One region of the Oceanicaulis alexandrii DSM 11625 genome, then DNA from elsewhere that is predicted to be linked to it. Evidence: predicted binding sites of a transcription regulator. Region 1 holds the regulator's gene; each other region holds the start of a gene.
What was found. The regulator LexA, encoded in region 1, represses DNA repair genes until DNA is damaged. The targets are predictions, from matches to a motif close to ATGTTCCNCTTGTGTTCC.

Region 1 (9,751 bases):
GCCGGGTCGCCAAGGCGGGCACCGTTCGCGTCACCGAGCGCGAGATCATCGAACGCTATAGCCACGTCATGCACATCGTCTCCAATGTGGAAGGCCAGCTATCGGACGGCGAAGACGCGATTTCTGCACTGATGGCGGGCTTCCCCGCCGGCACGGTGTCCGGCGCGCCCAAGGTTCGGGCGATGGAGATCATTGACGAACTCGAGCCCTATCGCCGCGGCATCTATGCCGGCGCTGTGGGGTATTTCGGCGCCAATGGCGATATGGACATGGCGATCGCGCTGCGCACCGCCATCGTCAAGGATGGCCAGATGCATGTGCAGGCCGGCGCAGGCGTCGTGCTCGATTCCGATCCGGAATCCGAACACCAGGAGACAGTGAACAAGGCGCGCGCCCTGTTCCGCGCCGCCGCCGAAGCCTGGCGTTTCGTCTAGCTGTCTTGGACTTGGGCTTGAGCCTGAGCCGCGCCCAGAGCGCTGATCGTGACCAGCTCCACGCCTACGGCCTCCGCCCGGCGCGACAGATCCGCCAGCACCGCCAGGGTTTCAGGGCGCGGATGGCCGATGGCGATCGCCTGCCCGTTCTGCAGCGCCAGAGCCAGGGCCTGGTTGAGCTGAACGCTCACTGACGCCTCATCCGGCACATGGTCCAGAAACACATCGCGGGTCATCGCAGTCAGACCGGCCGCTTGCGCTGCGGAAGCCGCTTGAGAGCGCGGATGGGTCAGCGAATCCACGAAAAGCATGGAGCGCGGCAGATCGCTGGCAGAAAACATGGCGTCCATGGCGCGTCTGTCAGACGTCAGACGGCTGCCCATATGATTGTTGAATCCCACAGCGCCCGGAACACGCGAAAACGCCCAGCCGATGCGCGAGGCCATCTCGGACGGGCTCTGAAATTCGGTCAGGGCGTGCGGGCCAGGATCTTCCACGCCCACCGGCTCCATCGGCAGGTGCACGAAAACCTCTCGCCCCGCCGCGCCCGCTTCACGGGCGAGCGCTGACGCCGCATCGGCATAGGGCAGAATAGACAAGGTGACAGGCGCATCCAGCGCGATCAGTCGCCGGGCCGCCGCGACATCCAGCCCCACATCGTCAATGATGACCGCCAGTTGCGGCCGCCCTGACGTCAGAGGCGGCGTCAAAAGCGTCGGCTCAACGGGCTCGGAGGTAAGGACTGAAGTCTCAACCACTGAAGGCTCGGGCGCGGCGCCGATCCTGTTCGCCGCCTCCACGCGGATCACGCCGGGCCAGGACGAGGCGAGCTGGCGGGAGTCGAGGTCAGCAGGCGCCGCGACGGCGCGCGCTTCGGCCTCGCTGCTATTGGCGCCCAGATTATAAGCGAGCGCCGCCACCAGCATGAAACCGGCGGCCAGGGCAGAGCCCAGATGCGGCGCATATGAAGCAGTACGGATCATCCGTGCCTATTTACAGCGAGTCGCGGTTGGCGGCGCGTGTCGCCTTGCTTAAGTTCCACATCAGTTTTCACGGATGCGGCGAGCCCTCCATGCTGTTGATCATCGACAATTATGACAGCTTCACCTTCAACCTGGTTCATTATGTCCAGGAGCTGGGCGCGCCGACCCGCGTCATCCGCAATGATGCGATGAGCGCAGAGGACGCCCTGGCCCTGAACCCTCAAGGCGTTCTGATCAGCCCCGGCCCCTGTGATCCGGATCGAGCGGGCATCTGCCTGGACCTGATCCGGAACGCCCCGGAGGACTTGCCGATCTTTGGCGTCTGCCTCGGCTTTCAGTCGATCGGTCAGGTGTTTGGCGGCAAGGTCATTCAGGCCAAGGCGATCATGCATGGCAAGACCAGCCCGATCCGCCATGACGGCACAGGCGTGTTCGAGACCCTGCCCTCGCCCTATCAGGCCACGCGCTATCACTCACTGGCCGTGGACCTGCCCGAAGGCACGGAGCTGGTCGCCAATGCGCACACCGAAGACGGCGAGATCATGGGCTTGATGCACAAGACCCGCCCCATTCACGGCGTTCAGTTTCACCCTGAATCCATCGCGTCCGAGCATGGTCACGCGCTGATCGGCAATTTCCTGCGTCTGGCGGGTCTGACCACAGAGCAAGCGGCATGAGCCGCATGCGTCCCGCCATTCAGGCCCTCGCCCTGGGCCAGGAACCCGATGAGACTGCGCTTGCGGACGCGTTTGACGCGCTGATGGAGGGTCAGGCCGACCCTGTGGAGGTTGGCGGGTTTCTGTTGGCGTTGACCGCCTTGGGGGAAAGCCCGCAAGCGCTGATGGTCGGCGCCAAGGCCATGCGCGCCCGCATGACGCCGGTCAATGCGCCCGCCGCCGCCATCGACACCTGCGGCACCGGCGGCGACGCGCGCGGCACCTGGAACATCTCGACCGCCGCCGCCCTCGTGGCCGCTGGCGCAGGCGCCGTCGTCGCCAAACATGGCAACAAGGCCGCCTCCTCCAAATCGGGCTCTGCGGAAGTGCTGGAAAGCCTGGGCGTAAATCTGTTCGCCCGCCCTGATCAGGTGGAAGCCGCACTGGGTCAGGCGCGCGTGGGCTTTTTGTTCGCCCAGGCTCACCACGGCGCCGTGCGTCATGTGGGGCCGGCGCGCAAGACGCTGGGCGTGCGGACGATTTTCAACCTGCTGGGCCCGCTATCAAACCCCGCCGGAGCGAAGCGTCAGCTCCTGGGCGTGTTTGACCGCAAATGGCTGGTTCCCATGGCCGAAGCCCTGCGCGGGTTGGGCGCGGACGCCGCCATGATCGTGCATGGCGAAGACGGGCTCGATGAAATCACCACCACCGGCGTCAGCTATGTCGCCGAACTGACGCCGGACGGCGAGATCCGTGAATACGAGATCACGCCTGAGGATGCAGGGCTGCGCCGCGCCGCACTGGATGATCTGAAAGGCGGCGAACCTGAAGAGAACGCTCAGGCGATCCGAGACCTCCTGAAGGGCGCGCAAGGCCCCTATCGCGATATCGTCCTGATCAACGCCGCCGCCGCGCTGAAGCTCGCAGGCTTGGCTGAAGACCTGAAGACCGGCGCGGAACTGGCTGGCGCAGCGATTGATGACGGCCGCGCGCAAGCTGCGCTCGACGCCCTTGTCACAGCCAGCAACGCCTAAGCGCTTAAACCTTGAAGAGAACACGCCCGATGAGCGACGTCCTGAACCGAATTGAAGCCTACAAGCGCGCCGATATCGCCGAGCGCAAGGCCGCGCTCTCCTATGAAGCGGTCTGCGAGCGCGCCCAGCAGGCGAGCCCGGTCCGCGGCTTCAAGGCGGCGTTGGAGCGCGATGCGACCGAGCATGGGCTAAGCCTGATCGCGGAAGTGAAGAAAGCCAGCCCGTCCAAGGGCCTGATCCGCGAAGACTTCAACCCGCCCATACTCGCCAAAGCCTATGAAGACGGGGGCGCAAGCTGCCTGTCTGTTCTGACCGACGCGCCCAGCTTTCAGGGCCATGATGACTATCTGGTCGCGGCGCGCGCGGCGGTGTCTTTGCCGGTCCTGCGCAAGGATTTTCTCTACGACCCCTGGCAAGTCGCCGAATCACGCGCGCTGGGCGCGGATTGCATCCTGGTGATTCTCGCCAGCGTTGATGATTCCCTCGCCGCCGCGCTGATCGAGGAAGCGTTCAAATGGAATATGGATGCGTTGGTCGAAGTGCATGACGCCGCCGAAATGAAACGCGCTCTGGCCCTCCCCAGCCCGCTTGTGGGGGTAAACAACCGCAATCTGCGCACCTTCGAAACCTCACTGGAAACCTTTGAAACTCTTGCCCCTATGGTGGGTGATGACAGGCTTCTGGTGGCGGAAAGCGGCATCTTCACCCGTGACGACGCTGTCAGATTGCAGCACGCTGGCGCGAAGTCTCTGCTGGTCGGTGAAAGCCTGATGCGGCAGGACGATGTCACCGCGGCGACGCGCACCCTTATGGGGCTCTAAACGCGTCGCAGCTTCACTTGACGTTAAGACGGAACATGCATAGAACACTTTTAGTAAGTTTCTATTTTGTTCCAAGAGGCGACCATGCTGACCAAAAAGCAGCACGAGCTTTTGCTCTACATCAACAAGCGTCTGTCTGAAGACGGCGTGTCGCCTTCCTTTGACGAAATGAAAGAAGCGCTCAACCTCGCCTCCAAGTCCGGCGTGCATCGACTGGTCAGCGCTCTGGAAGAACGCGGATTCATCCGTCGGCTGGCCCACCGGGCGCGCGCTCTGGAAGTGCTGAAGCTGCCGCAAACCGGCGCTCCCGCGTCAGCGCCTGCCTCCAATGTGGTGAAAGCGCCCTTCGGCGCCCCCGCTCACGAAGAGAGCATTCAGGGCGTGGACGTGCCGGTTCTGGGCCGAATCGCAGCCGGCGTGCCGATTGAGGCGATCCAGCATGAAACCGACCGCTTGCCCGTCCCGGCGAACATGATTTCCGGCGGCGAGCATTTCGCGCTGGAAGTGCATGGCGATTCCATGATCGACGCCGGCATTCTCGACGGCGATCTGGTGGTGATCAAACGCGGCGACACCGCCAATAGCGGCGATATCGTTGTCGCCCTCGTCCATGACGAAGAAGCCACGCTGAAAAAGCTGCGCAAGAAGGGCGGTTCCATCGCTCTGGAAGCGGCGAACCCGGCCTATGAAACCCGCATTTTCGGCCCGAACGAGGTCAAGGTGCAGGGGCGTCTGGTCGGCTTGATCCGGCGCTATCACTAGGCGCGCTGATTTGCGCGGTTTAGTATTGTCGCTCGGGGCTTCGCCCGATCAGGACAGCACAGACCATGACAGATCAGACCGCGCTCAGCTTTGACCTTTATTGGTCGTTTCGAAGCCCCTACAGCTATATCGCAGCACAGCGCCTGCTGGCCCTGCGCGATCAATACGGCTTCACGCTCAATGTCCGTATTGTGCGCCCATTGGCGGTGCGCAGCCCTGAGTTCTTCGAAGAACGCGATTCGCGCTGGATCCATTATGTGCTCATTGATGTGGCGCGCGAGGCGGAACGCCTGGGTCTGCCCATCAGCGCGCCTTCGCCCGATCCGATCGCTCAGGATCTAGGCACACTGAAGATCGCCCCTGAACAGCCGCGCATCACCTATCTCAACCGACTGGGCGTTCTGGCCACGCAAACCGGCGACGGGCTGGCGTATATCGCCGCCGCCAGCCGGCGCATCTGGGGCGGCGCAAGCGCGGGCTATGAAACACCCTGGACCGATGACGGCGCGCTGGATGAAGCCGCTCACAAGGCTGGACTGGACCCGGACTGGCTGAATGCCGAAGCGGACGCCCAATCCGACCAGATTGACGCCCAGATCCTCGAAAACGAAGCCAATCAGGATGCGGCGGGTCATTGGGGCGTGCCGCTGATGGTGTTTAACGGCGAACCTTTCTTTGGTCAGGACCGCATCGACGCCCTGCTCTGGCGCATGTCTCAATCCGGGCTCAAGCTTCAATAAGCTAGCTGCCCTGCGCGCCGCCCCATAAACGGCCCTGCCGGGCCTGCTCGGCGCCGCGCATGCGGACCACCCGGCCCTCATGCACCCAGAACTCCAGCCCGCCGAGTTCGGCGCGCGCCGGGTCATCTAACAGCAAGGCTGCACAGCGGCGCTTACGCCAGGCGGAGACGACCCCGTCAAAGACGATCAGATCCGCCTGGTCGCAATCATCCTCTAGCGCCTCGGGATTATCCGTGACGGCGAGCAGCAAGCCTTCCGCGGTGCGCCCCGTGCATCCCAGAGAGTCGCAGGCCAGCGCCGCACGTTCCGGGCGATAGCTCGCTCCGGTGCGTTGCAGGAAGACGCGCGCATCAAACCGGCCCCGCCTGCGGTCACTGACGGTGAAGGCGTCTCCCGCCCCCTCAAACCGCGCCAGCACCACGCCGCCATCCGTAATCATCATCTGCGGCGGCGCCTGCACCATGAAAAGCGCCAAGGCGGCGCAAACCAGCACACCGCCGCCCAGCCGCATCCACCCCAGCCCGATCACCAGACAGGCGAAACCCAGACCGTACAGCGCCAGCAACGCGGGATCTGCGGCGTTGGCGCCCACCACCGCCCCTTCAAGCGTTGACGCCCAATACGCCACGTCCAGAACCCGGCGCAGCCCTTGGTCCATGATCCATAGAAACGGGCCTTCCAGCCCAATCACCGAAAACAGGAGCGCCGCGCCGCCCGCCGGCATCACCCAGAACGTAAAAAGCGGCATGGCCGCCAGATTGGCCAAAAGCCCATAAGCGGCCATGCGCTGGAAATGAAACACCGCAAACGCGCCGGTCGCCGACCCCGCGATCAGGGATGTGGCGCTCAAGCCGGCTATCGCGTCCTTGAGCTTGGCGAGGATCGAGGTTGAGCCGCCGCCCTCGGGACGCCAGCGACGATAAACGTCAAAGCTGGCGATCAACGCCGCAACAGCGGCGAAGCTCATCTGAAACCCCGGTTCGATGACGCTTTCAGGCGTGATGAGGATGATGAAAATGGCGGCCAGCGCCAAAGACCGCATGGAAAAGGCCTGCCGGTCGCACAAGACGCCGACCAGCACCACGAACGCCATGATATAGGCGCGCTGGGTGGACACCGCAGCGCCTGACACCACCAGATAGAGGCTCGCCGCGACCAACGCGCCCAGGGCTGCGGGCTTTCGCGGATCATTCCCGCGCGCCCAAGGCTCCCATGCGGCGAAGATCAGGCGGATCAGCCAATAAGCGCCGCCGGCGAACAAGGCCATGTGGAGCCCGGAAATCGCCAGAATATGGCCCAGACCCGACAGGCGCAGGGCCTCTGCATCCTCAAAGGACACGCGCGCCCGCTCCCCGGTCAGCAAGGCCGCCGCCACGGCGCCGGTGCGCGACCCGGCCCCCGCCTGCAATCGCTCAGACAAGCGCCAGCGAAACCGCGCCAGATCCAGAATTCGCGGTCTGGGCGCGGCGATCTCGGCGGGCTCCAGATCGGAGATCGCGTATCCCGTCAAACCGATCTGATCAAACCAGGCCGCTCGGCCCGGGTCATACCCGCCTGCGGCCACGGGCGCTGACGGCCGCGACAGGCGGGCGCGCACTTGGATGGCGTCGCCGGGTTCAAAAGCGCCCAGCCCCGCCCGGACCCGCACGCGTACAGGCGGGGTCTCGGCGTGTTCCAGCTCATGGACCCGGATCAACAGGCGCGCACGCCCATCCAGTCGCTCCACGCGTTCGATCCAGCCCGTCACTTGCGCGCTGCGTTCGCTGACATAGCGCTCCAGCGGCGGCGGCGCCAACGCATGGCTGCGATGCCCCGCGAGAACAAAGCCCAGACAGATGCAGCCAAGAAGAACCCAGACATACAGCGTGCTGACATCACGGCGCACGCTCCAGCCCAGCCCACAAAGCGCGGTGATAATTACGCCTGTCAGGACCGGAATTCCTCCCGGTTCAACCGGCCAGGAGAAGTAAGCCGCGGATCCCACCGCAAGCGCGACCGGCGCCCATAAGATCAGCCGGTATGGATCAGGTGCATTCACAGTCAACGGGGCGCCCAGCCCGGCGAGCATCGCCTGGCGCAGGGCGGGACTTTCCCCTGTGGGTGGAAACTTGAAAGACTTCACACCTTCATTTTGGCGTGAACATCAGGCTGAGGCTATGACGGATGCGGTTTGGCGTGCTAAAGAGCACGACCCTTCGCACTGCAGCATGAATTCGCAATTGCAAGATCATATGAAAATCATCACCCGGTTCGCGCCGTCCCCGACTGGCTACCTGCATATTGGCGGCGCTCGCACCGCGTTGTTCAACGCGCTGTTTGCGCGGGCGAATGGCGGCGAATTCAAGCTGCGCATTGAAGACACCGATCGCGCCCGCTCAACTGACGAGACGGTTCAGGCGATCGTGGACGGCCTGAGCTGGCTGGGCCTGGAGTGGGATGGCGAGACCGTCTCCCAATTCGCCCGCGCGGACCGCCACCGTGAAATTGTGGACGCGCTGATCGAAAAAGGCGCGGCGTTCCGGTGCTATTGCACGGCGGAAGAAACAGAGGCCCTGCGCGAACAGGCCTTCGCTGAAGGCCGGGCGCTGCGTTCGCCCTGGCGCGACCGCGCCTTGTCCGAAGCGCCTGCAGACGCGCCTTTCGTCGTGCGCTTTCGCGCCTCGGACACCGACACGGTGATCGAGGATGCGGTTCAGGGACAAGTGCGCTGGGGCGCCAAGGAATTTGACGATCTCGTGCTTCTGCGCGGTGACGGCAATCCCACCTATAATCTCGCCGTCGTGGTCGATGATCATGATATGGGCGTCACCCACATCATTCGCGGCGATGACCACCTGGTGAACGCTGGCCGACAGGCCCAGATCTATAATGCGCTGGGCTGGGACATTCCGGTCTTCGCCCATATCCCGCTGATTCACGGGCCGGACGGCAAGAAACTGTCCAAGCGCCATGGCGCGCTGGGCGTGGAAGCGTATCGCGACATGGGCTATTTGCCCGAGGGCCTGCGCAATTATCTGCTGCGGCTCGGCTGGTCCAAAGGGGACCAGGAATACTTCACCGACGCTGAAATGGTTGAAGCCTTTGACCTCAAAGGCCTCGGCAAAGCCCCGGCGCGGCTGGATTTCGACAAGATGTCCAGCGTCAACGCCTGGCATATGAAGCGCGCCGAAGATGCGCGTTTGACCGATCTGTTGTGGGATCGCCTTGAAGGCCGCAAAGATGTGCGGCTGGATGATCAGGCGAAAGTCTGGGTGTCTTCAGCGATGAAAGTGCTGAAAGAACGGGCGGCCACCCTCGCAGAACTGGAAGATCAGACCTATTTCCTCATCCGTCCGCGCCCGATCGAGTTGACGGGCAAAGCCGCAAAGGCGCTCAAGGATGACGCCAAGGCGCTTTTATCGCGCCTTGCAGAGGTTTTACGGGTTACGCCAGATTGGACCGAGGCGGCTTTGGGCGAGGTGCTTAACGCTTTCGCAGAGGCTGAAGACGTTGGATTTGGCAAGGTGGGCCAGCCGCTCCGAGCGGCTCTCACCGGTGGCGCGCCAGCGCCGGATATGAGTTTCGTACTGGCGGTTCTGGGACGCGATGAAGTTCTGGATCGGCTCAATGACGTGATGGACTAGGTCGCGCCCCTTCACAGGCCGCGTTCATCATGACCCATAGAAAAGGGGTTGGAGATATGGAAAACAAGATTCAACCGAAAGGTTCCGCACAGCTGTCGATTAATGGCGAGACTTATGACCTGCCTGTGTATGGCGGCTCCATCGGTCCGGACGTCATCGACATTCGTGCGCTTTATAAAAATGCGGGTGTTTTCACCTTTGACCCCGGTTTCACGTCCACCGCGTCATGCGAAAGCCAGATCACCTATATCGACGGCGATGAAGGCACGCTTTTGTATCGCGGCTATCCGATCGATCAGCTGGCCGACAACGCCAGCTTCATCGAAGTCGCCTACCTGCTGCAAAACGGTGAACTGCCGAACGCCAAGGAACTCGAAGAGTTCGATTGGACGATCCGTCGCCACACCATGCTGCACGACCAGTTTGACCAGTTCTTCCGCGGCTTCCGTCGTGACGCGCACCCGATGGCGATCATGGTCGGCACTGTGGGCGCGCTGTCCGCGTTCTATCACGACTCTACGGACGTCAATGATCCGAAGGCCCGCCTGATCGCGAGCCATCGCATGATCGCGAAAATGCCGACCATCGCGGCGCGGGCGTACAAGTATCACATCGGCCAGCCCTTTGTGACTCCGCAGAACGATCTCGATTACGCGTCCAACTTCCTGCAGATGTGCTTTGCGGTTCCGGCGGAGAAA
Region 2 (9,751 bases), 1.2 Mb from region 1:
ATGAACTCAGCCTGTGGCGCGAAGCAGCGGAGAGTCTCGAACAGGCTGTCAGACTGGCGCCCCGACACCACCGAGCATTCAAGCTGCTCGGCGACGCTCATCTCAAGCTGGGTGATTTCGAGGCTGCCGAGGCCGCCTTCCGGAAGGCCATTTCGGCGAAACCCGATTTCGTGGACGCCTACAGATCACTCGGCCTGATGCGCGCATACGCGGCGGATGACCCAATGCTGAGCCGACTTGAAACGCTGGAGGGGCGGCCAGACCTCTCCCTGGACAGTCGGTGTCAGCTGCACTTCACTCTGGCGAAAGCCTATGACGACCAGCGCAAGGACAATCTGGCGTTCGACCATTACGTGAAAGGCAATGCGACACGCAGCGACATCACGAACTATGACATCGCTGAAGATCAGGCGCTGTTTGAAGCGCTGACCGCTGCGGCCAAACACCTGGCGGCGCTCGCGCCGGCTACGCGCGACACGACGCTCAAGCCGACCCCCATATTCATTCTGGGAATGCCACGCTCGGGCACGACCCTGGTTGAGCAGATTCTGGCGTCGCATTCAGCTGTCAGCGACGGCGGCGAACTTCCCTATGCTCTTGAGTTCGGGTTGCAGCTGGCCAGAGGACAGGTCCCGGCAAGCCCGGACGCGTTGCTGGACTTCCAAACCCAGTATCTCGAAGCTGTTGGCGAACACGATCAGGGTCTGGCCTGCGTCACAGACAAAACGCCCCACAACTTCCTTCTCACCGCGCTGATTTGCAGCGCGCTGCCGCACGCCAGGATTGTTCACACCCGGCGCAAGGCCGAAGCCGTTTGCTGGTCGAACTTCACCCGATACTTCACGTCAAAACATACAGGCTACAGTAATGATCTGGAGGATACGGTCGCCTATTACCGGCTGTACCGGACATTCATGGATCAGATGGGCGCCTTGTTCCCCGGCAGAATTCATGAGCTGGATTATGACCAGCTGACCGAAAATCCTGAGAAGCTGATCCGCGGTCTGCTGGACAGTCTCGACCTGCCGTGGGAGCCGGCGTGCCTGACGCCAGAAGAGAACAGGCGCAGCGTCGCAACCGCCTCATTCCGTCAGGTCAGGGCTCCCATCTACACAGGGAGCTCGCAGGCCTGGCGACGGTTTGAGCCCTTCATCGGCGATGCATTCGCCGCTTTCCAGCAATAGAGCTTTCTCCTTGCCGGGATTTTGCGCGCCCCATAAACTCGCCCAATGCGCGAGTTTTTCTCACCTCTGCTTGGTCTGCTGGCTCTGGTCGCCTGCGCCCCGCTGGAGCCGCATCAACAGCGCATACTGGACGCCTGCGGCACGCTGGAGCGCGATTACACGCGGTCTGTCCAGGCGGCAGAACGCGGAGACCTCGCCGCGATAGACTGCGAGATTGCGGTCGCCGATGGCGTGTTCATGGGGCCGGACGACCCGCCCAACGCCATCACCAGCGTCAGCTATCGCTATCTTCGCTGGATCGTCACAGGTGAACAGCCCGCAGACATCGCCGAACTGGCCGGGCTTCTCGACCAGCAAGCCCTCGAAGCCAACCTGTCGCTGATTTTCACCCATCATCTGGAAGCGACCGGCCAGCTTTATGCCGGACGCTATGACGCGGCGGGGTGCTTCCTGCGCCCGCCGCGCATGGATCAGCTCTACCAACGCGCCCAGCCGCACCCTGACATGGCGGCGTGCGAGACCGCCGTGCGGGACCATCCGTTTGGCTAGAGGGCAGGAAAGGCTGGAAAGATGCGTATGATCCTCGTCTGCATGGCTCTGGCTCTCGTTCTGACGGGCTGCAGCCGTCTTGAACCCCATGAGCAGCGCATACTGGAGGCGTGCGGGACGCTAGATCCAGATTTTGACGCCACGCGTCAGGCCGCCTATCGCGGCAAGCTCGCCGCCATTGATTGTGAGATCGCCATCGCCGACGGCGTTTTCATGGGGCCGTATGATGACCCGCCCGATGCCCTGTTCAGCGTGACCTTCCGCTATCTGCGCTGGATCGTGACAGGCGAGCAGCCCGACGACATTCTCGAACTCGCCGCCCTCTGCGACCAGTTCTATCTGATCAATCGTCTGACCATTCACTATGATCAGTATCTGATCAAGACGGGGCAGTCCTATTCAGGGCTTTTTGACAAAAACGGCTGTTTCCTGCGCCCGCCCCGCATGGACCAGCTCTATCGCGCCGCCCAGCCCCATCCGGACTTGGCGGCGTGCGAGAGCGCGGTGCGGGACCATCCCTTCGGTTAGGTCAGGCGGCGGCGCGTGCGCGTTTAGGGCAGGAAGAATAAAAAGAGGCCTTCCACTCATCGAGTGCCAGTTCCTCTCTCTTGCTTTGAAATCCCCTATAAAGAATATTCCTCCACACGCTTTCCCCAATGAGAGATCGCATGGAACTAGAAACTCTTGCTCGGCTCTGCCAAGATTGCGTACAGAAAAATCCAGTGATCGTACTCGGCAGTGGGGCTTCTATCCCCCATGGCATTCGCGGTATGGGCGACCTCGCTACATGGCTTCGCGATTCTGTAATCACGGAGGGGGACGAGGAGAGAGACGCGTGGCTGCTTGTCAGAACGGCACTCGCCAACGGAGACCATTTGGAAGCCGCACTTGATGGCAAACAACTTCCCCCATCTTTGGTGGTAAAGATCGTCCGTTCGACGTGGGACTTCATTGCACAAGACGACTATGAGCTATTGAAATCCGCCATCAAGTCAGAAACTATCTTCCCCCTTCGATCATTGTTTCGTGGCCTCTTTCGAAGTACTAATCGCAATATTCACGTAGTAACCACCAATTATGACCGAGTGGCAGAATACGCTTCTGATTCTGGTGGGTACATCCACAGTACAGGCTTCCTCCCAGGATACCTTCGACGGGCGGATGGTGCTGAAAACCTACTATTCAAACAGGGCAACCAGCCAGCTCGAACGGTGTCAATTTGGAAGGTTCATGGTTCGTTAGATTGGTTTATTGACCCAAGTGGTGGCGTTCTGTCGCTCCCGATGACGAGTGAACTCCCAGAAGGCCTCACCCCACTCATCGTGACTCCTGGCGTAAGCAAGTACCAACGGACTCACGACGAGCCTTTCCGTAGCGCCATCCAGGGTGCGGATCGCGTTCTTCAATCTGCCTCGGCATTTGTTTGTTTGGGGTATGGATTCCGGGATAGTCACATACACCCGAAGCTGGAGAATCGATGCCGCGTACATGATGCGCCGATACTGGTGGCCGCGCGGACTCTGACGCCAGAAGCTAAGAATTTCCTCCGAAACAACGCTGGACGGCATTATCTCGCGCTTGAACACGATGTTGATGGAACAAAAGTCTATAATCGAGACCATCCAGATGGGGTCATAGTGTCCGGCGGAAATTATTGGGATTTATACGAACTCAATCAATTAGTCGGTTTCTAGGGGGTACTTATGAGCATTCTGGATTTCAATGATGACGAGAGCCTCGGCAAGATCATAGCCGTCGACACAGCGACTGTAACGGTGCGCGTTGATGAGCTGGAAAGACTAAAAAGAATTCAGGTCAATCGACTCGCAGCACTCCGAAGCTCAAAAGCTGGCCAGCACCTCATCGGTATCGTTTCAAAAATTACACGCAAACCCGGCCTTGAACTCGAAGAGACTGAACAAGTTGATGATCCGGACACAGCGCCTCCAGAAAACAATTTAGTCCGTGTAGCTCTAATAGGGACGCTAGCGGACAAAGACGGCCTTAAAGAAAACGTCTTTAAGCGAACGCTCGAAACCGTTCCCGAAATTGACGCTGATTGCTTTGCTCTTGAAGGAGAACGCCTCACGAACTTCATGAAGGTCATCTCACAGGTCTCTGGGGATGGCCCGCAACTTGATCTTGGCCGATATGCTCTTGATGAGGGTGCGCAAGCGTATCTGAACGGAAATCGATTGTTTCAGCGACACGCCATTGTCGTTGGCAGCACGGGATCGGGAAAGTCTTACACAACTGCACGGCTCTTGGACCAAATTGCAGAGTTGCCGCAGGCTAATGTGATCGTGTTTGACATCCACGGCGAATATCAAACCCTAACCAGCGACGAATTTCGGCATTTTCGGATCGCTGGGCCAGGAGACATTGGCCAAGATCGGGGACTAGCTGATGGTGTGCTGCATTTGCCGTACTGGCTCCTTGGGTATGAAGCGCTTGTCTCATTATTCGTAGATAGATCCGACCAAAATGCGCCTAATCAATCGATGCTTATGACTCGCTGCATCACGGATGCGAAGAGGGCTAACCTAGACGCAACAGATCATGCGGATATTTTAGCGAACTTCACGATCGATAGCCCAGTTCCGTTTGACATCGATACAGTTCATCAAGCGCTGATTGATCTTAATACGAAGATGGTTCCAGGGGCCGGCACCAAAGAAAAGCAAGGACCATACTTCGACAAACTAAGTCGCCTTATTGCTAGGTTCGAAGCCAAACGAAGCGACCGGCGCTTAGGGTTCCTTTTTCAACCCCCAGCAGCTTGCATGGAATTGTCGTGGTTAACTGAAGTTACGCACCTCTTAGTCGGCGGCCGTGGCTCGCAAGCCGACAATAAGGGGGGAATAAAAATTATCGATTTTTCTGAGGTTCCGTCCGACATACTGCCATTAATGGTAAGCCTAGTTGCAAGGCTGATCTTCACAGTCAGTCAATGGACCCGTCCCGAAAAGCGCCACCCAATTGCATTGTTCTGTGACGAAGCACACCTCTACATCCCCGAACGAACCTCCTCTGACTCAGTGGACGAAATTTCTGTCGGTATTTTTGAGCGTATTGCCAAGGAAGGTCGCAAGTACGGTGTAGGCCTTGTGGTCATTAGTCAGCGGCCCTCTGAGGTTAACCGAACCGTCCTTAGCCAGTGCAACAATGTTATCGCTATGCGGCTAACCAATGGAGACGATCAGTCTGTCATCAGAAGACTGCTGCCAGATAGCCTTGGAGGTTTCGGTGACCTCTTGCCTGTCCTCGACATTGGCGAGGCTCTAGTGGTTGGGGATGCAAGCTTGTTACCTACGAGGGTTATGGTCTCAGAGCCTCGCTTTAAGCCCAGTAGCGCAACTATCGATTTTTGGGACCATTGGCGTGGGGAAGTCCCAGAGTCTGATACGGAGAGCGCAGTGAAATCTTGGAGACGACAAAGTAACCAGTAAGCCAGCGAATCCCGCTTTCCCTTGACTCTTCCCCGCCCCCCGCGTAAACGCCCACGCTTCAGTGCAAGCGCCACTCGCTTGCCTTACCCGCACACGGCGTCCTGCAATGATCAGGATAAAACGCCCGGAGGCGGGCGAGGTCTCCCGCTCGACGAAGGCTCGTCCAGTGGGATGGTTGCGGCGTGCGCGCTTGATCCACACCTTATCGGTGTGACCAGAAGCGAAACGAGGCAGGCGAACACATGTTCGACTCACTTTCAGAACGGCTTTCCGGCGTCTTTGACAGCCTGACCGGGCGCGGCGCGCTGTCGGAAAAGGATGTGGACGCCGCCCTGCGCGAGATCCGCGTCGCCCTTCTGGAAGCCGATGTCGCCCTGCCTGCGGTGAAGGACTTCACGTCCAAGGTCCGCGAAAAGGCGATCGGCGAAGACGTCATCCGCTCGGTCAGCCCCGGCCAGCAAGTCATCAAGATCGTCCATGACGGTCTGGTGGAGCTGCTTGGCGGCGAAGGCGAGCCCGAGGGCCTGAACCTCACCGGCGAGCCGCCCGTGGCGATTCTGATGGCGGGTCTTCAGGGCTCGGGTAAAACCACCACCACCGCCAAGCTCGCCAAACGCATTTCCGAGCGCGAGAAGAAAAAAGTCCTCGTCGCCTCGCTCGACACCCGCCGCCCGGCGGCGATGGAGCAGCTGGCGCAGATGGCGGAAAAGGCCGGCGTTGCCTGCCTGCCCATCGTCAAGGGTCAGTCCGCCGTCGAGATCGCCAAGCGCGCCATGAGCGCGGGTCGCCTGCAAGGCTATGACGTGGTGATCCTGGATACCGCGGGCCGCACCTCCATCGATGAAGAGATGATGGGCGAAGCCGCCAAGATCGCCGATGTGGCGCGGCCGCGTGAAACCCTTCTGGTGGCTGACAGCCTGACCGGTCAGGATGCGGTGGAGACCGCCAAGCGCTTTGACGAGCGTCTGAAGCTGACCGGCCTGGTGCTGACCCGGATGGATGGCGATGGCCGCGGCGGCGCTGCGCTGTCCATGCGCTGGGTCACCGGCCTGCCGATCAAGTTCCTGGGCGTCTCTGAAAAGGTCGACGGGCTGGACGCGTTCGACGCGAAACGCCTGGCGGGCCGTATTTTGGGGCGCGGCGACATCGTCTCGCTGGTGGAAAAAGCCGCCGCCGAGGTCGATCACGAGAAAGCCGAGCGCCTCGCCAAGAAAATGGCGAAGGGCAAGTTCGACCTTGAAGACATGGCCGACCAGCTGCGCCAGCTTCAGAAAATGGGCGGCATTTCCGGCATGATGGGTTTCCTGCCGGGCATGAACAAGGCGGCGAAGGCCCAGATGGCCAATGCCGGGTTCGACGACAAGGCGCTGAAGCGCCAGGAAGCGATCATCCTGTCGATGACCCGCGAGGAGCGCGCCAAGCCTGACCTCCTCAAAGCCAGCCGCAAGCGCCGCATCGCCATGGGCGCCGGCGTCGCTGTGCCGGAGGTGAACAAGCTTTTGAAAATGCACCGCCAGATGGCGGACATGATGAAGAAGATGGGCAAGAAGGGCAAAAAGGGCGGCATGCCCGGAATGCCTGGAATGCCCGGAATGGGCGGCGGCATGCCGGGCATGGGCGGCGGAATGCCCCCCGGTCTCGGCGATGCGGCCTCTGATCTTCTCAAAGGACACGCGCCCAAGGGCGCCGACCTGCCGGGGCTGGGCGGCCCAGGCGACCAGGGATTGCCGGGTATCGGCGGACCACTGGGGCCAGACGGCCTTCCGCTCGGCCTCTCGAAGAAAAAATGACCTTAAAGGACCACATCCATGTCTGTTAAAATTCGTCTCGCCCGTGGCGGCGCCAAGAAGCGTCCGTACTACCGCATCGTCGTCACCGACTCGCGCATGCCGCGCGATGGCCGCTTCATCGAGAAAATCGGTCACTACAACCCGATGCTCCCGAAAGACCACGACAACCGCGTGGCTGTGGACACCGAGAAAGCCGCCGAGTGGATCAAGAAAGGCGCCCAGCCGACCGATCGCGTGGCGCGCTTCCTGAAAGACGCCGGCGTCTATGAGTGGACCCACGGCAACAACCCGAAAAAAGCCGAGCCGGGCGAAAAAGCCAAAGAGCGCGCTGCCGAGCGTCTCGAAAAGGAAGAAGCCAAGAAGGCCGCCGCCGCTGAAGCTGAAGAAGCCAAAGCCGCTGCCGCCGCCGCTCCGGCTGAAGAAGAAAAGTCCGAATAGGACTTTCTTTTCCAGGCATTTGATCAACCCCGCCGTGGAAACGCGGCGGGGTTTTTCACATCTGGAGTCAGCGCATTCGACGCCGGTGTGACTCTTTCGGGTTTTTCCCTGAATGCATTTGTTCTATCTTTGTTCCAAAGCGGACAGCCGCCTGCGGAACAGACACATGCGCAAACCCGACACCATCGAGCAGCTCTATCTCGACTTTGACAGCTTCTTCGCCAGCGTCGAGCAATACGCCGATCCGCGCCTGCGGGGGCGCCCCGTCGGGGTGATCCCCATGAAGGGCGCGCGCAATACCTGCATCATCGCCGCCTCGAAAGAAGCCAAGGCGAAGGGCGCAAGCTCTGTCATGACCGTGCGCGAGGCGCGCGAGGCCGTGCCCGACATGATCCTGGTGGATCAAAAGCCCGACCTCTATCGCCGCATGCACGCCGTGATGCTCGCCGAGATCCGGGCCGTGCTGCCCATCGGGGCGGTGAAATCCATCGACGAGTTGACCTGCAAGCTCGACGCCCGCGCCATCGCCGACCCCGAAGGCGTGTCGGACGCGATCAAGGCGCGCATCGCGGCGGAAACCGACGGCGTGGTCACCGCCTCCATCGGCATGGCGCCCAACCGCTTCCTCGCCAAAATGGCCTGCAAGCTGGGCAAGCCCGACGGCTTGACCATCTGGCGCCCTGAAGACCTGCCGGGGCCCTTGCTCAAGCGCCCGATCGAGGAAGCGCCCGGCATCGGCTCGTCCATGCGCAAGCGCCTTCTGAAGGCGGGCGTGGCGGACATGAAAGCGCTGTGGGCGCTGCAGCCCAAACAGATGCGCGCCCTGTGGCGCAATGTGGCGGGCGAGCGCTTCTGGTACGCGCTGCACGGTTACGACATCCACGCCGAAGCCGCCCAGCGCCGCATGTATGGCCATGGCCGCGTCCTGCCGCCCAGCCATCGCAGCTGGCCCAGCGCCTATGACTGCGCGCGGCTTTTGACGGTTAAGGCCGCCCGCCGCATGCGCCGCGATGGCCGCACCGCCGGGCGCATGGGGCTGTGGCTGCGCCACATTGACGGCGGCTGGAGCGGCGAGCTTCCCCTGCACAGCGCCCGCACCGACCGCGACTGTCTGAAAGCGCTGGATGCGCTCTGGGCGGCGGCGCAACGCTCTGACCCCCGCGCGCGGCCCATGCGGGCGGGCATGTATCTGTGCGATCTCGATGATCCCGGCGTCACTCAGACCGACTGGTTGGTGGAGGATAACGCTGAAGACCGCGCCCGCCGCAACGCGCTGCAGGACGCCATCGACTCGCTTAACAGCCGCTACGCCAAGTCGCTTGTCACCCAAGGGGTCTGGACCCCGCCGCCGGGCGGCTATGCGGGCGGCAAGATCGCCTTCACACGTATTCCCTATGCCGAGGACTTCTGGTGATGACCTGGAAAACCGAACTTCGCCTTGACGATCTGCCGCCGCAGAGTCGGCTGGAGGCGTTTTGCAAGACCTGCAGCGCGGCGCGCTATTACACCGCGCAGGAATTGCTGGCCCGCCGCGCCCTCCAGCACGCCCATCTTGATCAGGTGGAGACCGCGCTTCGATGCGTTCAGCCCGGCTGTGGCGGGGCTGTCGCGCTCTATGAAGCCAGCTCGGGCGAGACCGAAGCCTTTCAGGGCGGCATGCCGTAGGGAGTTTGAATTCCCGGGCGAGCATCGCGAAGACCCGGGACCTCCCTCCGCGTAAAGCGCCTTATCCTGATGGAGACCCCGGCTCTGCGCTGCGCTTGGCCGGGGTTTCAGCTAAACCGAAAAGAGAGCGCGCGCAGCGCCCGTCTTGAGCTGGAGCGCTCTTCAGGGCAGACAGAGCGCCAGAAAAGGATCCCGCCATGCCCGCACCTGAAGAAGAGCTTGTCGTCATCGCCGCTGTCGCGGGCGCCCATGGGGTGCGCGGGGATGTGAAGATCAAGCCCTTCGGCGACGCTGCCCAAGTCTGCAGCTATGGCCCGTTCCTGGATAAATCCGGCGCGGTGATCCTGACCCCGACGCAAGCCAAACCCGGCCCCAACGGCACCGTGACGATCCGGCTGAAGGAAAACCTCACCCGCGAGCAGGTGCAGGCGATGAAGGGCACGCTCCTGCACGCCCCGCGCAGCGCCCTGCCGGAGCTTGAGGAAGACGAGTTCTATTATTCAGACCTGATCGGGCTGAATGTGGAAGACCTTGAGGGAGAAGCGCTTGGCAAGGTGAAGTCGGTGCAGGATTTCGGCGCCGGTGATCTTCTGGAAATCTCAGGCCCTGACGGCGTCTGGTTTCTGCCCTTCACCAAGGCGGCGGTCCCGCATATGGACCTCGCCGCCGGCAAACT
Region 3 (9,751 bases), 900 kb from region 1:
AGCCCGAACGTATAGCCATACCCGTCTGCGCGCTGCAGCGTGCATTGAAGCTGGACATGGCTGGGCGTGCAGGACGCGTCACCGCCGGAGCCGGGCAGCGCCACTTGCTCGGAAAAATTCGCAAGATCGGCGCGACTGTCCACGCCCCACAGCCAGTAGGCCTCCGTCCCTTCAAAGACATCCGCGAGAAACGCCGCAGCGCCGCCCTCGTCATAGGGCAGAGCGATCGGCGGCTCGCCCATCGGTTCTTCATGGGGTTCGGAAACCGGTTCTTCAGTGGCGACCGGCTCAGTCTCAGGCGCGCCATACACGCCCGGTGACGGCTCCATCACCATGGAGAGACCGTACAGCGCGGCGACAGCGGCCACCGGCGCAACGACAAGTCCAACGAAAGCTCTGATAATCATAAGGCTGCCCCCTCAAGCAGAAACGCCCGCAAGGATGAACCTTGCGGGCGTTTCGATCAATCCTTTTCAGGTCCGGTCTTAAGACACGGCGCCCGACTGGATCATGGTCATGGCGTTCCGGTTGGTCGCCCAGCAGCTTTCATTGGACTGGCGGCAGACCGGGCGCTCTTTACCGTAGGACACGGTGGAGATGCGCGACGGGTCGACGCCCTGGCTCACCAGGAAGTCGCGGGCCGCATTGGCGCGGCGAGCGCCCAGGGCGAGGTTGTATTCGCGGGTGCCGCGTTCGTCGCAATTGCCGGCGACCAGAATGCGAGCTCCCGGATAGGACGCCAGCCAGGCGGCCTGACGGCGCAGGGTCGCGCGGGCTTCGCTGGACAGCGTGCTCTGATCCAGCGCGAAGAAAACGCGGTCGCCCGCATTCACTTCAAAGTCTTCAACCGAACCCGGGGTCGGACCAGCCGGCTCAGGCGCAGGCTCATAGACCGGCTGCGGCTCAGGCTCAGGCATCGGCGCCACCGGCTCCGGCTGGGAAGCACAGGCGGCCAGCGTGGCGCTGAGCGCCAGGGCGGCAAGAATTGACAGGCGTTTCATATTGGTGTCGTCCCTCTCCAAGCCTATGGCGATCCGCATAGGCAAATCGGTGTGGATGCTATCAGAATTGGCGCGCTTCACACCCCAAAAAAACCCCAAAACGCGCACCTCGGTTAAGACCTTAGCCGAGCAAAGCTCAGTCGATCAAGGGCGACCAGGCCGGGTCGCTCGCTTGGCCCTGCGTCGGCAGGCGACGCAGGTTGAAGCCCGCAAGGTCAGTGCTCCAGATCGAGTACGTTGTTCCCTCGCGTGTTCTGTCGCCCCGTGTGAACAACAGGACGCGGCCATTGGGCGACCAGGCGGGCGTATCCACGAAGTAGCCTTCATAGAGAATTCGCTCTTCGCCCGAGCCGTCCGCAGCCACAACGCCCAGCATGAACTGGCCATTGCGCTGTTTCGTGAAAGCGATCAGATCGCCGCGCGGGCTCCAGACCGGAGTCGTATAGCGACCTTCGCCAAACGTGATGCGTTGCGGGTCGGTCCCGTCCGCGTTCATCACATAGAGTTGAGATTGTCCGCCGCGCGAGGAGGAAAACACGATCCGCTCGCCATCCGGCGCATAGGACGGCTCCACATCATCGGCCGGGTGCGTGGTCAGCTGGCGCAAGGTGCGCGAGCGCAGATCAAAACGGAACAGGTCATGCCCGCTATGGCGCTCGGCGGAGACCACCAGCGCGCGGCCCTCGGGATGGAACCGGGCGGACAGGGACTGCCCTTCGCTGGCGAGCGAGGGACCTGAATCAAACAGCGCTTCCTGACGCCCGGTCTCAAGATCATAGAGATAGCTGGTCGCCCGGCCGTCGCGGAACGACACATAGGTGATCTGCTGGGCGCTCGGCGAATAGTTCGGCAACAGCGCCATATAGGAGCGGTCGGTCAGGAAGGACGGGTTCGCGCCGTCCTGATCCATCACCGCCAGGCGGCGAATGGGCTCGTCATTGGGGCCATAGCCTTCGGACACATAAACGATGCGGGTGTCGAAATACCCGCTTTCGCCGGTCATGCGCTGATAGACGGCGTCAGACACCTTGTGCGCGATCCGGCGCCAATTGTCCGGCGACGTCACAAACTGAAGCCCTTGCATCTGCTGCTCGGTGTTGGCGTCCCACAGCCGGAACGCCACCAGCATGCGGTCATTCTCGTCAATGCTGACCTCGCCGACCAACAAGGCCGACGCATTGATCACCCGCCAGTCGCCAAAGCGGGGGCGAAGATTGATGTCGGTGATGTCTTCAATGAACGCTTCGGGCTCGACCGGGGCGAACAGCCCTGAAGTCTGAAGATTATTCGTGATCACGCGGGAAATGTCGGCGCCAATCTCGGCTTCGCGGGTTTCCTCGCCCAGAAAATCAGGAATGGCGATCGGGGTCGGGTCGAGCGTGCCTTCGGTCACATCCACCACCAGGGGTGTTTGTCCAAAAGCCGATGCGGCCATCACGATCAGCGCAAAGATCGAGGCGAAGAATTGGCGCAGGGCGGTCATGGGAAGCTCCCGGGTTCGAACGACTGGGGTCAGCGATTGCGTTGCGTGTCGACATTGACCCGAAGCACGCGCCATTGGGCGTAGTGTTCGGGAGGCAGAGGATAGGGCTGGCACCGGATCGCGCCACGTATAGCTTTCTCGCCCGCAACTCTCAGGAAGGAATTGGGCGAATTCATGATACGCGCTTCGTCAATCAGGCGCGGCGGAACCGACAGGCGACCATTGCGCTCCAGTCTGATTTCCATGGCTACGCGAAGGTCCATATTGGCGGGCGCATCCGCGTTTGACCGGATGCAGCTGCTGATATGAGACGCCGCCATCGCCGACAGGCTGGCGGTCATCGCCGTGCCCGGCCCCACCTGATTGCGCGTCTCGCCAGTTTCTGCGGGACCTTGCGGCGCGGCGTTCTCACGCGACCGGTCCACCAGCTGGGACAATGCGCCCAGATCCAGGGACGGCTGTTGCGGCTCAGGCTCGCGCGGTCTCGGTGTCGGCTCGGGCTCGGGCTCGGGCTCAGGTTCGGGTTCTGTCGGGGTTGGTTCGGGTTCCGGCTCCGGCTCCGGTTCATCCTGAGGCGCTGGCGGAATGATTTCCGGCTCGGCTTCAGGCTGGGCAGGCTCAGGCTCCGGCGCGGGTTGAGGCGCGGGCGTTTCCGGCTCGATCTCGGGTTCAGGCTCTGGCTCGGGACGCGCCGCGCGCACATTCGTCTCCTGCGCCAGCGTCACCAGCTCCACCGGAACCACCATCAGCTCTTCGGTCAGGCGACGCGATTGCGGAAACGCGATCAGCGCGCTCGCGACCAGTCCCGCATGAACGCACAGGGACAGGATGAACCCCAGGGCCTGACGCATGGCCCGGCCTCCCTATTCCCGGATCGGTTCGGTGACGAGCCCGATATTGGTGTAGCCAGAGGCTGACACCCGGGCCATCACGCGCATGACGTCGCCATAGGGCGCGCCATCGTCGGCGCGGATATAGATGCGCGCTTCAGACCCGGCTCCCGTGATCGCCTGAAGGCGCGGCGCCAGCTCGTCAAACGCCACTTCTGTCTCCATCAGATAGAGCGTGCCGTCTGACTGGATGGTCAGGGTCAAGGGCTCTTCCGACGTGGTCATGGCGCGCGCTTCGGTGTCCGGCAGATCCACCTCGACCCCCACGGTCAGAAGCGGGGCGGAGATCATGAACACGATCAGCAGCACCAGCATCACATCCACAAAGGGCGTGACATTGATCTCGGCGTTGGGCTTGAAGCGGCGACGTCCATTGCCGCCGCCGGTGTCGAGTCCGCCAGCCATCAATCAGCTCCCCCGGCTCGCCAGCGCCGCCAGATCATCCACGAGACCTTCAAGGCGGGAGGCGTATTTGGAGAGGTTTGACGACAGGGCGTTAAAGAAGATCACGGCCGGGATCGCAGCCAGCAGACCCAGCGCGGTGGCGAACAGGGCTTCGGAAATGCCCGGCGCCACGACCGCCAGCGAGGTGTTCTCGGACGCGGCGATCGAGCGGAAGGCGTTCATGATGCCCCACACCGTGCCGAACAGACCGATAAAGGGCGCCGCGGAGCCGATAATGGCCAGAACGCCCAGCCCGCTTTCCATCTTGCTCAGTTCGCGATTGGCTTCGGCGCCACCGCTCTTGGCGACCGCATAGCCGTCCCAGTCGCGCATGGACGCAGCGAGCACCCGGCCGAACGGCTCCTTGGCGGGCTTGGCGTATTTGGCGACCAGCTCGTCCAGCGACCCGCCAGACCAGAAATCGTTTTCAAAGCGCGATGCGCCAGCATGGGCATTATTGAGTTGCAGCCATTTCTCGATGGCGATGGCCCAAGACCAGATCGACATGAACGCCAGGATCGCCATCACCGCTTTCACCACGATGTCGGCGCGCATGAACAAATGCATGATGGTCAGTTCAGTGGCCGGACCCGTCAGCTCAACTGCAACGCTTTCCATGGAAACTCCGCTAGACCCTCGCGCATCCGGCGAAACGGATGCGTCATAATGAAACGCCCTCGGGCTGCAGGTGTAACCGCACGCACGCGTCACGCCAAGCCGAACTCGGCTTCGTCAGTGTGACAGGCTGAGAAAAGACGCAGATTGAGGCGAATTCAGGGAGGATTCTAGCCGGTTACGTAGCGCTGCACCTGATCGAGCATGGTCTTGGGCAAGCGCCTTGGTCGTCCCTGGAGATCAATGCAGGCGGCTTCCACATCCGCCGTGACCAGCACCTCGGCGGCGCACACGACACGCTGGCTGATGACCAGACGCGCGCCTTTGACGGTCTTGAACCGTGTCTCGATGGTCAGGGCGTCATCAATGCGGGCGGGCTTGAGATACTCGACCTGAATCTTGCGCACCGCAAAGCCGAGCGGCGGATCAAGTTTCAGAATCTCGGCATGGCTGACGCCCGCGCAGCGCAGCGCGTCGGTCCGTCCTCGCTCCAGGAATTTGAGATAGTTGGCGTAATAGACGACACCGGTGAAATCGGTGTCCTCGTAATAGACCCGGACAGGCAAATGGTGCGTCTTGTCATCCAGCCAGACGCCGGCATGGGGTTGGCTCATGGTGGCTATTCAAACGACTGGATATGAGTGACGTTGTTAAAATCAAAGACATTTCTCCAAGGGCCGGTTCCATCACTTGAGCCGACAGAGAAGATCGAGAACCCTAGCGCGCCATAGAGGCCGGAGCTGAGGAAATAGTCGCTATTCATGGAATGAGTGAACTCGATGCTCACGTCACACGAGCCGGGCATGACCTGCCAGGACCCGGTGTGAAACTCGCCACTCGAGTTGCAATCAGAGTGGGAAGGGAGCGAAGTCTGGATAGCACCCCTGCCGGGTTGAGAGGGGTCTGGAAAGAAAGTCATCCGCCCCACCCTCGGCGACGGATTCGGGCCTCCCGCTGCCGGCACAAAGCAGATGACCGAGATCACCACCGTACTGAAAGGCGGCGTGTAGGCGCTCTCATCGCAAGCAGATAGATCCTGAGATTGCGCCATGGCGGCGCCCGTCGCCGCAAGACTAACAATCAAGGCTGATGCTGTCTTGAGTATCATATTGTCACCCCTCGCCTATTCCGACCTTGATAAGCAAAACTAGTTTCCAAACAGATCATCATTCAAGTGTTGCGGCATGGTGAAGCCCAGATGCTCATAGGCGCGCTTGGCGGCCACACGCCCGCGCGGGGTGCGCATGATGAAGCCCTGCTGAATCAGGAAAGGCTCGACCACGTCCTCCAGCGCATCGCGCGCCTCGGCGCAGGCTGCGGCCAGCGTCTCAACGCCCGCAGGTCCGCCGCCAAAGCCCTCGATCAGGACGCGCAGATAGCGCCGGTCGAGACTGTCGAGCCCGACCGCGTCCACTTCAAGCCGCCGCAAGGCGCCGTCGGCGACCTTGGCGTCGATCTCCGGCGCGCCGTCTTCCTCGGCGAAATCACGCACCCGGCGCAGAAGCCGTCCAGCGACGCGGGGCGTGCCGCGGGCGCGCTTGGCGATCTCGATCGCGCCATCCTCGCTCATGGGCGCGCCCAGCTTGCGCGCGGCGCGGGCGACGATGCCCGACAATTCCTCAACCGAATAAAACTCAAGCCGCACCGGCACGCCGAAGCGGTCGCGCAGCGGCGTCGCCAGAAGGCCGGCGCGCGTGGTGGCGCCCACCAGGGTGAACGGCGGCAGATCGATGCGCACAGTACGCGCGCTCGGCCCCTCCCCGATCACCAGATCGAGGCAGAAATCCTCCATCGCCGGATAGAGGATCTCTTCGACGGCGGGCAACAGCCGGTGGATTTCGTCGATGAACAGGACGTCGCGTTCTTCAAGATTGGTCAGGATCGCCGCCAGATCGCCCGCCTTGGCGATGACCGGGCCTGATGTGGCGCGAAAGTTCACGCCCAGCTCTTTCGCCACGATCTGCGCCAAAGTGGTCTTGCCCAGGCCCGGCGGGCCGGACAACAGGACATGGTCCAGCGCTTCGCCGCGCCGCCCGGCCGCCTGGGTGAAGACTTTCAGGTTTGCGATGGCCGCAGGCTGGCCCACGAACTCGTCAAACGAGAGCGGACGCAACGCCTTGTCCCGGCCATCGCCGGGGTTCGCGTCTGCAGAGATGATGCGCTCGTCCGGCTCGCTCAACGCGCCAGCTCCTTCAGGGCCGATTTGATCACCAGCCCTTCGGTCGCATCATCGCCGAGCTGACGCAAGGCTTCCGCAGCGGCCTTGCGCGCATCGCTTTCCGCATAGCCCAGATTGACCAGCGCGGAGACGGCGCTTTCACGCATGACATTGTCCGTGCGAGACGACGTGGCGGCTGGCGTATCGGCGCCTGCAGGCGCCAGAGCGGCGGCGAGTCCGGCTGCGCCGGCGCCCAGGGACCGGCCGAGCGGCGGCGCCTTGTCTTTCAGTTCCGTGGCGATGCGTTGGGCGAGCTTTTTGCCGACGCCCTTGGCGCGTTCAAACGGCATGGGATCGCCCAGGATCGCCGAGCTTTCAATCTCGCCCACATCAATCGCATCGAGCATGGCGAGGGCGTGTTTCGCGCCGACCCCTTGCACTGATTGCAGACGGACGAACCAGGCGCGCTCTGAATCGCTCAAGAAACCGAAGAGTTTGAACTGATCCTCACGCACATGGGTCTCGATATGAAGCGACACGGGCTGTCCCGGCTCCAGCCGGGCGAGGGTGCGCGATCCGGCGCTGACCAGATATCCGACGCCATTGACGTCAATGACGGCTTCTTCCTCGCCGACACAGTCCACGACGCCCTTCAGCTTGCCAATCATGACGCCAGTCCTTTCATAGCGGTTCTGTGGTGAGCGTGGCAGACCGCGACCGCCAGCGCATCCGCCGCGTCCGCATCCGCCTTCGAGCCGGGCAGTAAAATCGCGATCATCGCCGCCACTTGCGCCTTTTCTGCGGAGCCGGTGCCCACGACCGACTTTTTCACGAGTTTGGGCGCGTATTCGCCCACCACCAGCCCGGCGCGCGCCGGCGCCAGCATGGCCGCAGCCCGGGCCTGGCCCAGCTTGAGCGCGCTGACGGCGCTGGCGTGAACGAACTGATCCTCAACGGCAGCTTCATGCGGCTTGAACTGCTCAACCAGCACTTCGATGGCGTTGTAGATCACGGTCAAACGCTCCGCCATCGGCGCCTTGGGCGGCGCTTTGATGACGCCATACTCCACCAGCGACAGGCGAGAGCCTGTCTGGTCGATCACCCCCCAGCCCGTGGCGTTCAGCCCCGGATCAATGCCCAATATGCGAATCGAAGCGCTCATCGCTCACACCATAAGGCGCCCAGAACAAAAGGCGACCATTGCATGCACGTTCATCCGTTCAGGTCGCGTTCAGTTTTCTCCAACCCATAATGCGTGTAAGGTTTTAGTCTATGGGGGAGACGGACATGAGTAAGAAACGCAAGCTCTCAAGGCGCTCTTTTCTGACGCAAGTCGCGGGCGGCGTCACAGTGATCGGCGCGGCGGGTCTGACCGGTTGCGCGACCGCCAGCGGTCAGGGTTACACCGGTCAAACGGATGCGGATTCCGGCCCCTATGCGGACGCTGTGGGATATGGACGCAATGGTCGGTATGGCGGCGGGCGCAACTGTACGGACGCCGATCAGGGCAATTATGCAGACCCCGCCAATCAGGGACGCAATTGCCGCGGCCAATCCGGTTACACCGATGCAGACCAGGGCCCGTACGCCGATCCGCCCGGACAGGGCCGAGGGGGCCAGCAAGGCGGGTATACTGATAGCGATCAGGGTCCGTACGCCGATCCGCCCGGACAGGGGCGTGGCGGCCAGCGCGGCGGCGGTCACACCGATAATGACCAGGGTCCGTATGCCGACCCGCCGGGTCAGGGCCGGGGCGGCCAGCGCAGTGGTCATACCGATAGCGATCAGGGCCCCTATGCGGACCCGCCCGGACAAGGGCGCGGCGGCCAGCGTGGCGGCGGTTACACCGATAACGATCAGGGCTCTTACGCGGATCCGGTCGGACAGGGTCGCGGCGGTCAGAGAGGCGGCCGGCGCGGCGGTCGTCAGTGTTCGGATTCTGATTCCGGCCCGTATGCCGATCCCGCCAATCAGGGCCGGCGCTGCTAAACGACATGACCCTATCTGATGTAACGCCGGGCGTGCTGGCCGAGTTGATCGCTCCGCATGCGGCTGAAGCCTTTTTCGAGACGGTGTTCGAGACCCGGGCGCTGCACGCGCCGGGCTCGGCGCCGGATCGGTTCACGCCCCTGATCAGCCTTGCGGCGATTGACGCCATGCTGGCCGAAGGTCTGTTTCGCGAAGGCGATCTGTCCATGGCGCGCGCCGAACCGCGCCTGCCTGACGGCGCCTGGTTGCGCGAGGATGGCCTGGTGGATCGCGGCGAGGTCGCCCGGCTCTATCAGCAAGGCGCGACGCTGATCCTGCCGCAATTGCAGGCGCGACACCGGCCTCTTGCGGATCTGTGCCGCCAGCTGGAGGCGGACTTTTCCTGCCCGGTGCAGACCAATATCTACCTGACGCCGCCCAATGCGCAGGGGTTTCAGACCCATTACGACAATCATGACGTTCTGGTCCTGCAGGTGGAGGGCCGCAAGCGCTGGCGGCTTTATGACGCCCCGGTGGGTACGCCCTATCGCGGCGAACGCTTCACCCCGGGCCGCTTCGCCCAGACCGAGCCTCGCAAAGAGCTGGTGCTGGAGCCGGGCGATGTCCTGTATGTGCCGCGCGGGCTGATGCACGACGCGGTCAATGAGGGCGATGATCAGGCCTCGCTTCACATCACAACGGGTCTGCTGGCGAAAACATGGGCGGACTTCCTGCTGGAAGCGGTGTCCGAAGCCGCCCTGCGCACACCCGCCCTGCGCCGGGCCTTGCCGCCGGGCTACGCCAGGGGCGCGGTCAGCCGCGAACATTTTGACGCGGCGTTTAAAAGCGCGCTGCGCGATGTGGGTCAAAATGCTGATCTTGATGCGGTGATCGGCCTGTTCACTGACACCGCCATCACCTCGCGCCCGGCGGACACGCGCGGCGCGCTGACCTTCGGCGCGCTTACCCCGGACACGCAACTCAAACGCCGGCCGCTGATCGCATTGGAGCTCGCCGAGGATGACGAGCACATCGCCCTGGTCGCCCCTGGCGGCGCGCTGACCTTTGACAGAGACGCCGAGGCCGGGCTTGAGCGCCTGCTCTCAGGCGCAACGATCAGCCTGTCTGATTTCAGCGCCATGGACGACGCCAAGGCTCGTGATGTGATGGAGCGCCTGATCGCGTACGGGGT

Region 2: G405_RS0106510 (Y-family DNA polymerase) is a predicted target of LexA. The motif match lies at 7,529-7,546, and genes of this name have one in related genera.
Region 3: ruvC (crossover junction endodeoxyribonuclease RuvC) is a predicted target of LexA. The motif match lies at 7,775-7,792, and genes of this name have one in related genera.

The regions. Positions count from the first base shown of each region.
Region 1 is NZ_ATUP01000001.1:115,104-124,854, forward strand. Features, by position in the region: gene trpE (anthranilate synthase component I) at 1-434, shown strand, start outside; gene G405_RS14610 (divergent polysaccharide deacetylase family protein) at 431-1,417, opposite strand; gene G405_RS0100560 (anthranilate synthase component II) at 1,507-2,094, shown strand; gene trpD (anthranilate phosphoribosyltransferase) at 2,091-3,107, shown strand; gene trpC (indole-3-glycerol phosphate synthase TrpC) at 3,137-3,928, shown strand; gene lexA (transcriptional repressor LexA) at 4,013-4,690, shown strand; gene G405_RS0100580 (2-hydroxychromene-2-carboxylate isomerase) at 4,756-5,430, shown strand; gene G405_RS14615 (ComEC/Rec2 family competence protein) at 5,432-7,552, opposite strand; gene gltX (glutamate--tRNA ligase) at 7,662-9,053, shown strand; gene gltA (citrate synthase) at 9,110-9,751, shown strand, end outside.
Region 2 is NZ_ATUP01000001.1:1,326,837-1,336,587, forward strand. Features, by position in the region: gene G405_RS0106470 (tetratricopeptide repeat-containing sulfotransferase family protein) at 1-1,184, shown strand, start outside; gene G405_RS0106475 (hypothetical protein) at 1,230-1,733, shown strand; gene G405_RS0106480 (hypothetical protein) at 1,755-2,261, shown strand; gene G405_RS16775 (SIR2 family protein) at 2,402-3,427, shown strand; gene G405_RS0106495 (ATP-binding protein) at 3,437-5,182, shown strand; gene ffh (signal recognition particle protein) at 5,425-6,972, shown strand; gene rpsP (30S ribosomal protein S16) at 6,991-7,410, shown strand; gene G405_RS0106510 (Y-family DNA polymerase) at 7,577-8,824, shown strand; gene G405_RS0106515 (hypothetical protein) at 8,824-9,075, shown strand; gene rimM (ribosome maturation factor RimM) at 9,273-9,751, shown strand, end outside.
Region 3 is NZ_ATUP01000001.1:1,013,252-1,023,002, forward strand. Features, by position in the region: gene G405_RS0104940 (hypothetical protein) at 1-407, opposite strand, end outside; gene pal (peptidoglycan-associated lipoprotein Pal) at 486-1,001, opposite strand; gene tolB (Tol-Pal system beta propeller repeat protein TolB) at 1,138-2,484, opposite strand; gene G405_RS16920 (hypothetical protein) at 2,514-3,335, opposite strand; gene G405_RS0104960 (ExbD/TolR family protein) at 3,348-3,779, opposite strand; gene G405_RS0104965 (MotA/TolQ/ExbB proton channel family protein) at 3,783-4,436, opposite strand; gene ybgC (tol-pal system-associated acyl-CoA thioesterase) at 4,604-5,047, opposite strand; gene G405_RS0104975 (hypothetical protein) at 5,053-5,541, opposite strand; gene ruvB (Holliday junction branch migration DNA helicase RuvB) at 5,581-6,612, opposite strand; gene ruvA (Holliday junction branch migration protein RuvA) at 6,609-7,259, opposite strand; gene ruvC (crossover junction endodeoxyribonuclease RuvC) at 7,256-7,753, opposite strand; gene G405_RS0104995 (hypothetical protein) at 7,879-8,580, shown strand; gene G405_RS16385 (cupin domain-containing protein) at 8,586-9,751, shown strand, end outside.